Regions from separate parts of the Listeria sp. LM90SB2 genome, predicted to be linked through region 3. Evidence: a T-box and tRNA genes for the amino acid it is inferred to sense, from the RefSeq annotation. Region 3 holds a T-box; the other regions hold tRNA genes.
The links. A T-box is a leader RNA that pairs with one kind of tRNA and senses whether it is charged. The one in region 3 lies ahead of ileS (isoleucine--tRNA ligase), so its partner is inferred to be a tRNA-Ile.

Region 1 (4,074 bases), 310 kb from region 3:
TGAAAAAGCAGTAGCTATCAGCGGCTACCTAAATGGCGTAAATCCATTTGACCAACCAGGCGTAGAAGCATACAAAGCCAACATGTTCGCATTACTTGGCAAACCAGGCTTCGAAGACAAAAAAGCAGAATTAGAAAAACGCTTAAACGATTAATTTTCATTTCCAAACCTTGGGGCCAATCGCTCCAAGGTTTTTTGTTTGTTTGCGATTTTCTTCCATTGGAGTTACCATATAGTTAAACAAAAGGAGGGGAAGAAGTGCTATCTATCGAACGAAAACGCGCCATCGTCCAATATGTCAAAAGCCGAAAAATAGCAACAGTTAGCGAATTAGCTAAACATTTTGAAGTCCACGAAGCAACCATTCGCCGCGATTTAACCTCTTTAGAAAAAGACAAAAAGCTAAAAAGAACCCACGGCGGAGTTATGATAGAAGAAAAAGTAGTTTCCGAACCAAATTGGAAAAAACGAAGCGAAGTGCGCTATGAAGAAAAACAACGCATCGCCACGTTAGCAGCGACAATGGTCAAAGACGGCGATACAATCATTCTTGACGCCGGAACAACAACCGGACACATCGCAACCGCATTAAAAGACCGATCCAAACTAACCGTCATAACAAACGATATCAACGTAGCTTCCATTATGCGCTTTTCCCCGTCTAAAGTAATTGTGACAGGTGGCGTCATCTACCCAGAAACTTTCATCCTTAACGGTATGATTACAAGCGGAACCTTGCAGAGCATTCACGTACATAAAGCATTTGTAACCACGCCAGCGCTCGATATCGACAAAGGCCTAATGCATTACGACGAATACCTAATCCCAGCTAAGCAACAAATGCTCCACTCAGCCGATGAAGTCATCTTAGTAACAGACCACACCAAGTTCGGCCGCATTTCACTATACAAATACGCAGCCCTAGACGAAATCTCTTCTATTATCACTGGAAAAGAAATAGACCCAGTATTAAAAGAACAATTTGAAGAAAAAGGAATGCAAATTTATACAACATAATGTTTTAAAAACTCCATTTAATCACCAATTTATGCACCAAATTCATCTTTTTTCATCTTTATTTAAAAAACTTTGTAAAAAGTATTGACGAAAGGCAAAAATCTTGGTATATTTATAAACGTTGCTGATGCGGACAAAACGCTTTCGCAACAAAAGAAATTGACCTTTGAAAACTGAACAAAGAAGAAGACGAAAAGCAATGAGACGTAAAGTCTCACTGGTAATCGCAGGGCAGAAAACAGAAAGCTGTTTTCAACAAAACAAACTAGTAATTTAATTGCTAGCGAAGTCAATTTGACGCAAGGAATCTTATTCACGGTGTTGAATAAGTATTCAAATTCAATTTATATTTTAAAGAGAGTTTGATCCTGGCTCAGGACGAACGCTGGCGGCGTGCCTAATACATGCAAGTCGAACGAACGGAGGAAGAGCTTGCTCTTCCAAAGTTAGTGGCGGACGGGTGAGTAACACGTGGGCAACCTGCCTGTAAGTTGGGGATAACTCCGGGAAACCGGGGCTAATACCGAATGATAAAGTGTGGCGCATGCCACGCTTTTGAAAGATGGTTTCGGCTATCGCTTACAGATGGGCCCGCGGTGCATTAGCTAGTTGGTAGGGTAATGGCCTACCAAGGCAACGATGCATAGCCGACCTGAGAGGGTGATCGGCCACACTGGGACTGAGACACGGCCCAGACTCCTACGGGAGGCAGCAGTAGGGAATCTTCCGCAATGGACGAAAGTCTGACGGAGCAACGCCGCGTGTATGAAGAAGGTTTTCGGATCGTAAAGTACTGTTGTTAGAGAAGAACAAGGATAAGAGTAACTGCTTGTCCCTTGACGGTATCTAACCAGAAAGCCACGGCTAACTACGTGCCAGCAGCCGCGGTAATACGTAGGTGGCAAGCGTTGTCCGGATTTATTGGGCGTAAAGCGCGCGCAGGCGGTCTTTTAAGTCTGATGTGAAAGCCCCCGGCTTAACCGGGGAGGGTCATTGGAAACTGGAAGACTGGAGTGCAGAAGAGGAGAGTGGAATTCCACGTGTAGCGGTGAAATGCGTAGATATGTGGAGGAACACCAGTGGCGAAGGCGACTCTCTGGTCTGTAACTGACGCTGAGGCGCGAAAGCGTGGGGAGCAAACAGGATTAGATACCCTGGTAGTCCACGCCGTAAACGATGAGTGCTAAGTGTTAGGGGGTTTCCGCCCCTTAGTGCTGCAGCTAACGCATTAAGCACTCCGCCTGGGGAGTACGACCGCAAGGTTGAAACTCAAAGGAATTGACGGGGGCCCGCACAAGCGGTGGAGCATGTGGTTTAATTCGAAGCAACGCGAAGAACCTTACCAGGTCTTGACATCCTTTGACCACTCTGGAGACAGAGCTTTCCCTTCGGGGACAAAGTGACAGGTGGTGCATGGTTGTCGTCAGCTCGTGTCGTGAGATGTTGGGTTAAGTCCCGCAACGAGCGCAACCCTTGATTTTAGTTGCCAGCATTTAGTTGGGCACTCTAAAGTGACTGCCGGTGCAAGCCGGAGGAAGGTGGGGATGACGTCAAATCATCATGCCCCTTATGACCTGGGCTACACACGTGCTACAATGGATAGTACAAAGGGTCGCGAAGCCGCGAGGTGGAGCTAATCCCATAAAACTATTCTCAGTTCGGATTGTAGGCTGCAACTCGCCTACATGAAGCCGGAATCGCTAGTAATCGTGGATCAGCATGCCACGGTGAATACGTTCCCGGGCCTTGTACACACCGCCCGTCACACCACGAGAGTTTGTAACACCCGAAGTCGGTAGGGTAACCTTTATGGAGCCAGCCGCCGAAGGTGGGACAGATAATTGGGGTGAAGTCGTAACAAGGTAGCCGTATCGGAAGGTGCGGCTGGATCACCTCCTTTCTAAGGAAAAGGAAACCTGTGAGTTTTCGTTCTTCTCTATTTGTTCAGTTTTGAGAGGTTACTCTCTTTTATGTCAGATAAAGTATGCAAGGCACTATGCTTGAAGCATCGCGCCACTACATTTTTGACGGGCCTATAGCTCAGCTGGTTAGAGCGCACGCCTGATAAGCGTGAGGTCGATGGTTCGAGTCCATTTAGGCCCACTTTTTCTTTCTGACATAAGAAATACAAATAATCATACCCTTTTACGGGGCCTTAGCTCAGCTGGGAGAGCGCCTGCTTTGCACGCAGGAGGTCAGCGGTTCGATCCCGCTAGGCTCCACCAAAATTGTTCTTTGAAAACTAGATAAGAAAGTTAGTAAAGTTAGCATAGATAAGTAATTATCTATGACACAAGTAACCGAGAATCATCTGAAAGTGAATCTTTCATCTGATTGGAAGTATCATCGCTGATACGGAAAATCAGAAAAACAACCTTTACTTCGTAGAAGTAAATTGGTTAAGTTAGAAAGGGCGCACGGTGGATGCCTTGGCACTAGGAGCCGAAGAAGGACGGGACTAACACCGATATGCTTTGGGGAGCTGTACGTAAGCGTTGATCCAGAGATTTCCGAATGGGGGAACCCACTATCTTTAGTCGGATAGTATCCTTACGTGAATACATAGCGTGAGGAAGGCAGACCCAGGGAACTGAAACATCTAAGTACCTGGAGGAAGAGAAAGAAAAATCGATTTCCTGAGTAGCGGCGAGCGAAACGGAAAGAGCCCAAACCAAGAAGCTTGCTTCTTGGGGTTGTAGGACACTCTATACGGAGTTACAAAAGAAAGTTATAAATGAAGCGGTCTGGAAAGGCCCGCCAAAGACGGTAACAGCCCGGTAGTTGAAATGGCTTTCCCTCCAGAGTGGATCCTGAGTACGGCGGAACACGTGAAATTCCGTCGGAATCCGGGAGGACCATCTCCCAAGGCTAAATACTCCCTAGTGACCGATAGTGAACCAGTACCGTGAGGGAAAGGTGAAAAGCACCCCGGAAGGGGAGTGAAACAGTTCCTGAAACCGTGTGCCTACAAGTAGTTAGAGCCCGTTAATGGGTGATAGCGTGCCTTTTGTAGAATGAACCGGCGAGTTACGATTTGTTGCAAGGTTAAGCGGAAAA
Region 2 (4,074 bases), 550 kb from region 3:
ACAGTGCCCAGATCGTTGCGCCTTTCGTGCGGGTCGGAACTTACCCGACAAGGAATTTCGCTACCTTAGGACCGTTATAGTTACGGCCGCCGTTTACTGGGGCTTCAATTCGTACCTTCGCCGAAGCTAAGCACTCCTCTTAACCTTCCAGCACCGGGCAGGCGTCAGCCCCTATACGTCACCTTACGGTTTTGCAGAGACCTGTGTTTTTGCTAAACAGTCGCCTGGGCCTATTCACTGCGGCTCTCTCGGGCTTGCACCCTAATAGAGCACCCCTTCTCCCGAAGTTACGGGGTCATTTTGCCGAGTTCCTTAACGAGAGTTCTCTCGCTCACCTTAGGATTCTCTCCTCATCTACCTGTGTCGGTTTGCGGTACGGGCAGTACTACTCTTCCTAGAGGCTTTTCTTGACAGCGTGAAATCAGGAACTTCCGTACTTAATTTCCTTCCCCATCACAGCTCATGCTTCGCGAGAAGCGGATTTGCCTACTTCTCACACTCACTGCTTGGACGCACATTTCCATTCGTGCGATTCCCTATCCTTCTGTGTCACCCCATCGGTTAAACAATTAGCACTGGTACAGGAATCTCTACCTGTTGTCCATCGCCTACGCCTATCGGCCTCGGCTTAGGTCCCGACTAACCCTGAGCGGACGAGCCTTCCTCAGGAAACCTTAGATATTCGGTGGAAGGGATTCTCACCCTTCTTTCGCTACTCATACCGGCATTCTCACTTCTAAGCGCTCCACCAGTCCTTCCGGTCTGACTTCACCGCCCTTAGAACGCTCTCCTACCACGAACCTCTAAAGAGGTTCATCCACAGTTTCGGTAATATGTTTAGCCCCGGTACATTTTCGGCGCGGGGTCACTCGACCAGTGAGCTATTACGCACTCTTTCAATGGTGGCTGCTTCTAAGCCAACATCCTGGTTGTCTAAGCAACCCCACATCCTTTTCCACTTAACATATATTTGGGGACCTTAACTGGTGGTCTGGGCTGTTTCCCTTTCGACTACGGATCTTATCACTCGCAGTCTGACTCCCGAGTATAAGTACATGGCATTCGGAGTTTATCTGAATTCGGTAACCCGAGAAGGGCCCCTAGTCCAAACAGTGCTCTACCTCCATGACTCTTTACCTCGAGGCTAGCCCTAAAGCTATTTCGGAGAGAACCAGCTATCTCCAAGTTCGATTGGAATTTCTCCGCTACCCACACCTCATCCCCGCACTTTTCAACGTGCGTGGGTTCGGACCTCCAGTAAGTATTACCTTACCTTCATCCTGGACATGGGTAGATCACCTGGTTTCGGGTCTACGACCTGTTACTTATGCGCCCTATTCAGACTCGCTTTCGCTACGGCTCCGCTTTTTCCGCTTAACCTTGCAACAAATCGTAACTCGCCGGTTCATTCTACAAAAGGCACGCTATCACCCATTAACGGGCTCTAACTACTTGTAGGCACACGGTTTCAGGAACTGTTTCACTCCCCTTCCGGGGTGCTTTTCACCTTTCCCTCACGGTACTGGTTCACTATCGGTCACTAGGGAGTATTTAGCCTTGGGAGATGGTCCTCCCGGATTCCGACGGAATTTCACGTGTTCCGCCGTACTCAGGATCCACTCTGGAGGGAAAGCCATTTCAACTACCGGGCTGTTACCGTCTTTGGCGGGCCTTTCCAGACCGCTTCATTTATAACTTTCTTTTGTAACTCCGTATAGAGTGTCCTACAACCCCAAGAAGCAAGCTTCTTGGTTTGGGCTCTTTCCGTTTCGCTCGCCGCTACTCAGGAAATCGATTTTTCTTTCTCTTCCTCCAGGTACTTAGATGTTTCAGTTCCCTGGGTCTGCCTTCCTCACGCTATGTATTCACGTAAGGATACTATCCGACTAAAGATAGTGGGTTCCCCCATTCGGAAATCTCTGGATCAACGCTTACGTACAGCTCCCCAAAGCATATCGGTGTTAGTCCCGTCCTTCTTCGGCTCCTAGTGCCAAGGCATCCACCGTGCGCCCTTTCTAACTTAACCAATTTACTTCTACGAAGTAAAGGTTGTTTTTCTGATTTTCCGTATCAGCGATGATACTTCCAATCAGATGAAAGATTCACTTTCAGATGATTCTCGGTTACTTGTGTCATAGATAATTACTTATCTATGCTAACTTTACTAACTTTCTTATCTAGTTTTCAAAGAACAATTTTGGTGGAGCCTAGCGGGATCGAACCGCTGACCTCCTGCGTGCAAAGCAGGCGCTCTCCCAGCTGAGCTAAGGCCCCGTAAAAGGGTATGATTATTTGTATTTCTTATGTCAGAAAGAAAAAGTGGGCCTAAATGGACTCGAACCATCGACCTCACGCTTATCAGGCGTGCGCTCTAACCAGCTGAGCTATAGGCCCGTCAAAAATGTAGTGGCGCGATGCTTCAAGCATAGTGCCTTGCATACTTTATCTGACATAAAAGAGAGTAACCTCTCAAAACTGAACAAATAGAGAAGAACGAAAACTCACAGGTTTCCTTTTCCTTAGAAAGGAGGTGATCCAGCCGCACCTTCCGATACGGCTACCTTGTTACGACTTCACCCCAATTATCTGTCCCACCTTCGGCGGCTGGCTCCATAAAGGTTACCCTACCGACTTCGGGTGTTACAAACTCTCGTGGTGTGACGGGCGGTGTGTACAAGGCCCGGGAACGTATTCACCGTGGCATGCTGATCCACGATTACTAGCGATTCCGGCTTCATGTAGGCGAGTTGCAGCCTACAATCCGAACTGAGAATAGTTTTATGGGATTAGCTCCACCTCGCGGCTTCGCGACCCTTTGTACTATCCATTGTAGCACGTGTGTAGCCCAGGTCATAAGGGGCATGATGATTTGACGTCATCCCCACCTTCCTCCGGCTTGCACCGGCAGTCACTTTAGAGTGCCCAACTAAATGCTGGCAACTAAAATCAAGGGTTGCGCTCGTTGCGGGACTTAACCCAACATCTCACGACACGAGCTGACGACAACCATGCACCACCTGTCACTTTGTCCCCGAAGGGAAAGCTCTGTCTCCAGAGTGGTCAAAGGATGTCAAGACCTGGTAAGGTTCTTCGCGTTGCTTCGAATTAAACCACATGCTCCACCGCTTGTGCGGGCCCCCGTCAATTCCTTTGAGTTTCAACCTTGCGGTCGTACTCCCCAGGCGGAGTGCTTAATGCGTTAGCTGCAGCACTAAGGGGCGGAAACCCCCTAACACTTAGCACTCATCGTTTACGGCGTGGACTACCAGGGTATCTAATCCTGTTTGCTCCCCACGCTTTCGCGCCTCAGCGTCAGTTACAGACCAGAGAGTCGCCTTCGCCACTGGTGTTCCTCCACATATCTACGCATTTCACCGCTACACGTGGAATTCCACTCTCCTCTTCTGCACTCCAGTCTTCCAGTTTCCAATGACCCTCCCCGGTTAAGCCGGGGGCTTTCACATCAGACTTAAAAGACCGCCTGCGCGCGCTTTACGCCCAATAAATCCGGACAACGCTTGCCACCTACGTATTACCGCGGCTGCTGGCACGTAGTTAGCCGTGGCTTTCTGGTTAGATACCGTCAAGGGACAAGCAGTTACTCTTATCCTTGTTCTTCTCTAACAACAGTACTTTACGATCCGAAAACCTTCTTCATACACGCGGCGTTGCTCCGTCAGACTTTCGTCCATTGCGGAAGATTCCCTACTGCTGCCTCCCGTAGGAGTCTGGGCCGTGTCTCAGTCCCAGTGTGGCCGATCACCCTCTCAGGTCGGCTATGCATCGTTGCCTTGGTAGGCCATTACCCTACCAACTAGCTAATGCACCGCGGGCCCATCTGTAAGCGATAGCCGAAACCATCTTTCAAAAGCATGGCATGCGCCACACTTTATCATTCGGTATTAGCCCCGGTTTCCCGGAGTTATCCCAAACTTACAGGCAGGTTGCCCACGTGTTACTCACCCGTCCGCCACTAACTTTGGAAGAGCAAGCTCTTCCTCCGTTCGTTCGACTTGCATGTATTAGGCACGCCGCCAGCGTTCGTCCTGAGCCAGGATCAAACTCTCTTTAAAA
Region 3 (4,074 bases):
TATTAGGAGATACGCGTAGGCAAATGATTTTAAAATGGCTAAAAGAAGCCGAGGCGCCAATTTCTGGAAATCAATTAGCACAGAAAACAAATGTTAGCCGCCAAGTGATTGTTCAAGATATTTCTTTGTTAAAAGCTGGCAATGAACCAATTATGGCTACCCCACAAGGCTATATTTATGCGAAAGAAACAAGTTATACAGGGGAAAGGCGCGTTATTGCCGTGAAACATACGAAAGAACAAGCTGCCGAGGAACTAAATATTTTGGTAGATCACGGTGTTTCCATTATTGATGTGATTGTGGATCATCCAATATACGGCGAAATCACCGCTTCACTACATTTAAAAAGCCGTTTTGATGTAGAGAAATTTGTGCGGAAATTGCAAACAACAGGAGCAACAATGCTGTCTGGTTTAACGGATGGAACACATTTACATACGATTGAAGCAGATACGAAAGAACAATTAGAACAAGCGATTAAGGCGCTAGATAAAGCTGGATTTTTAATCTAACCATTTTTCAATATAAATTCTAGGAAAAAGCTAGTAACTATGGTAGAATGTATGTTAGGTATTTATAAACAAATAGTCGTATGGAGGTGCTAGATATGCCATTATCGCCGCTGGATATACATAACAAAGAGTTTACCCGTGGTTTTAGAGGTTATGACGAAGACGAAGTAAATGACTTCCTCGATCAAATCATTAAAGATTATGAACAAGTTATTAAAGAGAAAAAGCGTATTGAGGACACTTTAAATAATAGTGAAGAACGTTTAGGTCATTTTACAAACATTGAAGAAACATTAAACAAATCATTAATCGTGGCACAAACAGCTGCCGAAGAAGTGAAAGCTTCCGCTGAAAAAGAAGCAAAACTTATTATCCGTGAAGCTGAAAAAAATGCAGACCGAATTTTAAGCGACTCACTTTCTAAAGCTCGTAAAATCGCGATTGAAATTGAAGACCTAAAACGTCAATCTAAAGTATTCCGCGAGCGTCTGCGTATGTTAGTAGAAGCGCAAATGGATTTAATTAAAAGTGAAGATTGGCAGCAAATGATGGCTTACGATGTAGATGCAACAGAATTAGCGTCTATTAAAGAAGTCGAAGCTGCTGAATCAGAAGAACGTTAAAAACGATTATAAGAGACAAGTAAATTTTTTAGACAAAGGATATGAAGCGAGTTGGTAAATGGTGCGAGACCAACTATCCTCTAAAAAATAGAAATCACTCTTTAGTTCTAACCCGAAAAAGCAATCGCTTGAGTAAGTGTTAGCGCGAGCCAGCGTTATGGCATTAATGAAGTGGGCAAGCAACAAAATTGCATGTCAACAAGGGTGGTACCGCGAATCTCGTCCCTTTTTTGGGAGAGATTTTTTTGTGTTTAAAAATAAAGATTTAAAGGAGAATAGAGTATGGAATATAAAGATACGTTATTAATGCCAAAAACAGATTTTCCGATGCGTGGAAACCTGCCAAACAAAGAACCTGAATGGCAAGCAAAATGGGAAGAAGAAAAACTATATGAGAAGATTCAAGAAAAAAATGCTGGACGCAAGGCGTACATTTTGCATGATGGGCCTCCTTATGCTAACGGTGAGCTTCACATGGGTCACGCTCTAAACAAAACAATCAAAGATATTATCGTCCGTTATAAATCAATGGCTGGCTTCAGCTCCCCGTATGTTCCAGGTTGGGACACACACGGACTACCAATTGAGACAGCTATCGCCAAAAAAGGCGTTAAACGGAAAGAAATGTCTATTGCTGAATTCCGTAAACTATGTGCCGAATATGCAATGACGCAAGTAGACGGTCAACGTACAGGATTCAAACGACTTGGAATTAACGGTGACTGGGAAAATCCTTACATTACACTTTTACCAGAATACGAAGCAGAGCAAATCAAAGTCTTCGGTGAAATGGCGAAAAAAGGTTACATTTACAAAGGTAAAAAACCGGTTTATTGGTCTCCTTCTAGTGAATCTGCGCTGGCAGAAGCAGAAATCGAATATCAGGATAAAAAATCTGCTTCCATTTTCGTTGCTTTTAAAGTAACAGACGGAAAAGGTGTACTAGATGAAGGAACGAATATCGTTATCTGGACAACAACTCCTTGGACAATTCCTGCAAACATGGGTATTACTGTTAACCCTGATTTGGACTATGTAGTAATTGAATCCGCTGGGGAAAAATATGTTGTAGCAGAAGCACTTTTACCAAGCTTACGCGAAAAACTAGGCTTTGAAGATGCGACAGTAGTGAAAACAGTTCGTGGTTCTGAACTTGACCGCGTTGTAACTAAACACCCATTCTATGACCGTGATTCCTTAGTAATGAACGGGGAACATGCTACTGCTGAAGCCGGTACTGGTGCGGTTCATACGGCTCCTGGACACGGGGAAGATGACTTTTTAATCGGGAAAAAATACGATTTAGAAGTACTTGCTCCACTAGATGATCGTGGTGTATTCACAGAGGAAGCACCGGGATTTGAAGGCGTATTTTACGATACAGCGAACAAAATGGTCACAGAAAAACTAGAAGAAGTGGGCGCATTACTAAAAATGGAATTCATCACTCACTCTTATCCACATGATTGGCGTACGAAAAAACCAGTTATTTTCCGTGCAACAGCGCAGTGGTTTGCTTCGATTGACGCATTCCGTGATGATTTACTCGCTGCTGTTAAAGGTGTTAATTGGACTCCTGCTTGGGGTGAAACACGTTTATTCAATATGGTTCGCGACCGCGGTGACTGGGTTATTTCTCGTCAACGTGCATGGGGCGTTCCACTACCGATTTTCTATGCGGAAAATGGGGAAGCGATTATCACAGACGAAACAATTAATCACATTTCTGAACTTTTCCGTGAGCATGGTTCGAATGTTTGGTTTGAACGCGATGTGAAAGATTTATTACCTGCTGGCTTTACGCATCCAGGTAGTCCAAATGGAGAATTTACAAAAGAAACCGATATTATGGACGTTTGGTTTGATTCAGGTTCTAGTCATCAAGCTGTGCTGAATGCTCGCCCAGAATTAAGTCGTCCGGCTGATTTATATATGGAAGGCTCTGACCAATATCGTGGCTGGTTCAACTCATCCTTAACAACTGCTGTAGCAATCACTGGTGAAGCGCCTTATCGTAACGTGCTAAGCCATGGTTTCGCACTGGATGGGGAAGGTCGCAAAATGAGTAAATCACTTGGAAACACACTTCTTCCAGGCAAAGTAATTAAACAACTGGGTGCGGATATTGTTCGCCTTTGGGTTGCTTCTGTAGATTATCAAGCCGACGTTCGTGTTAGTGATGAAATCTTAAAACAAGTATCCGAAGTATACCGTAAAATCCGTAACACAATGCGTTTCTTACTAGGAAATATTAATGACTTTAATCCAACTACTAACGCCGTTTCTTATGAAAACTTACGTGAAGTTGACAAATATATGCTAATTAAATTAAATGATTTAGTGAAAAATGTGAAGGATAACTATGAAGCTTTCGAATTCTCTACTATTTACCACCAAATCAATAATTTCTGTACAGTAGAATTAAGCCAATTTTATATGGACTTTGCCAAAGATGTTGTTTACATCGAAGCGGCTGATAGTCATGATCGTCGTGCTATGCAAACTGTCTTTTATGAAGCGGTTGTTACGTTAACCAAATTACTTGCTCCAATTTTACCGCATACAACAGAAGAAGTTTGGAATAGCTTGATTGGTGAAGGCGTGGAAAGTATTCACTTGCAAGACTTACCAGAGGTTAAAGTATTAGCGGATAGCGAAGAAATTACAGCGAAATGGGACGCGTTCATGCAAATCCGAGATAACGTCCAAAAAGCGTTAGAATTCGCTCGTAACGAAAAATTAATCGGTAAATCAATGCTTGCTAAAGTAACTTTATATGTAGACGGCGAAGCGAAAACACTATTTGATTCTTTAGAAGGCGATTTTGCACAACTGTTTATCGTTTCTGACTTTGAACTTGTGGAAGGTTTAGAAAATGCACCAGAATCTGCATTCAAATCAAATCAAGTAGCTGTTCAAATTACCGTAGCAGAAGGCGA

Region 1: it encodes a tRNA-Ile, which carries the amino acid that the T-box ahead of ileS (isoleucine--tRNA ligase) is inferred to sense. The anticodon was not compared.
Region 2: it encodes a tRNA-Ile, which carries the amino acid that the T-box ahead of ileS (isoleucine--tRNA ligase) is inferred to sense. The anticodon was not compared.

What each region holds. Positions count from the first base shown of each region.
Region 1 is NZ_CP046449.1:2,410,454-2,414,527, reverse strand. It holds gene GL301_RS11920 (glucose-6-phosphate isomerase) at 1-154, shown strand, start outside; gene GL301_RS11915 (DeoR/GlpR family DNA-binding transcription regulator) at 259-1,017, shown strand; rRNA gene GL301_RS11910 (16S ribosomal RNA) at 1,368-2,917, shown strand; tRNA gene GL301_RS11905 (tRNA-Ile) at 3,047-3,120, shown strand; tRNA gene GL301_RS11900 (tRNA-Ala) at 3,167-3,242, shown strand; rRNA gene GL301_RS11895 (23S ribosomal RNA) at 3,415-4,074, shown strand, end outside.
Region 2 is NZ_CP046449.1:2,646,884-2,650,957, forward strand. It holds rRNA gene GL301_RS13095 (23S ribosomal RNA) at 1-2,026, opposite strand, end outside; tRNA gene GL301_RS13100 (tRNA-Ala) at 2,199-2,274, opposite strand; tRNA gene GL301_RS13105 (tRNA-Ile) at 2,321-2,394, opposite strand; rRNA gene GL301_RS13110 (16S ribosomal RNA) at 2,524-4,073, opposite strand.
Region 3 is NZ_CP046449.1:2,095,993-2,100,066, reverse strand. It holds gene GL301_RS10335 (transcription repressor NadR) at 1-512, shown strand, start outside; gene divIVA (septum site-determining protein DivIVA) at 608-1,135, shown strand; T-box leader at 1,132-1,365, shown strand; gene ileS (isoleucine--tRNA ligase) at 1,418-4,074, shown strand, end outside.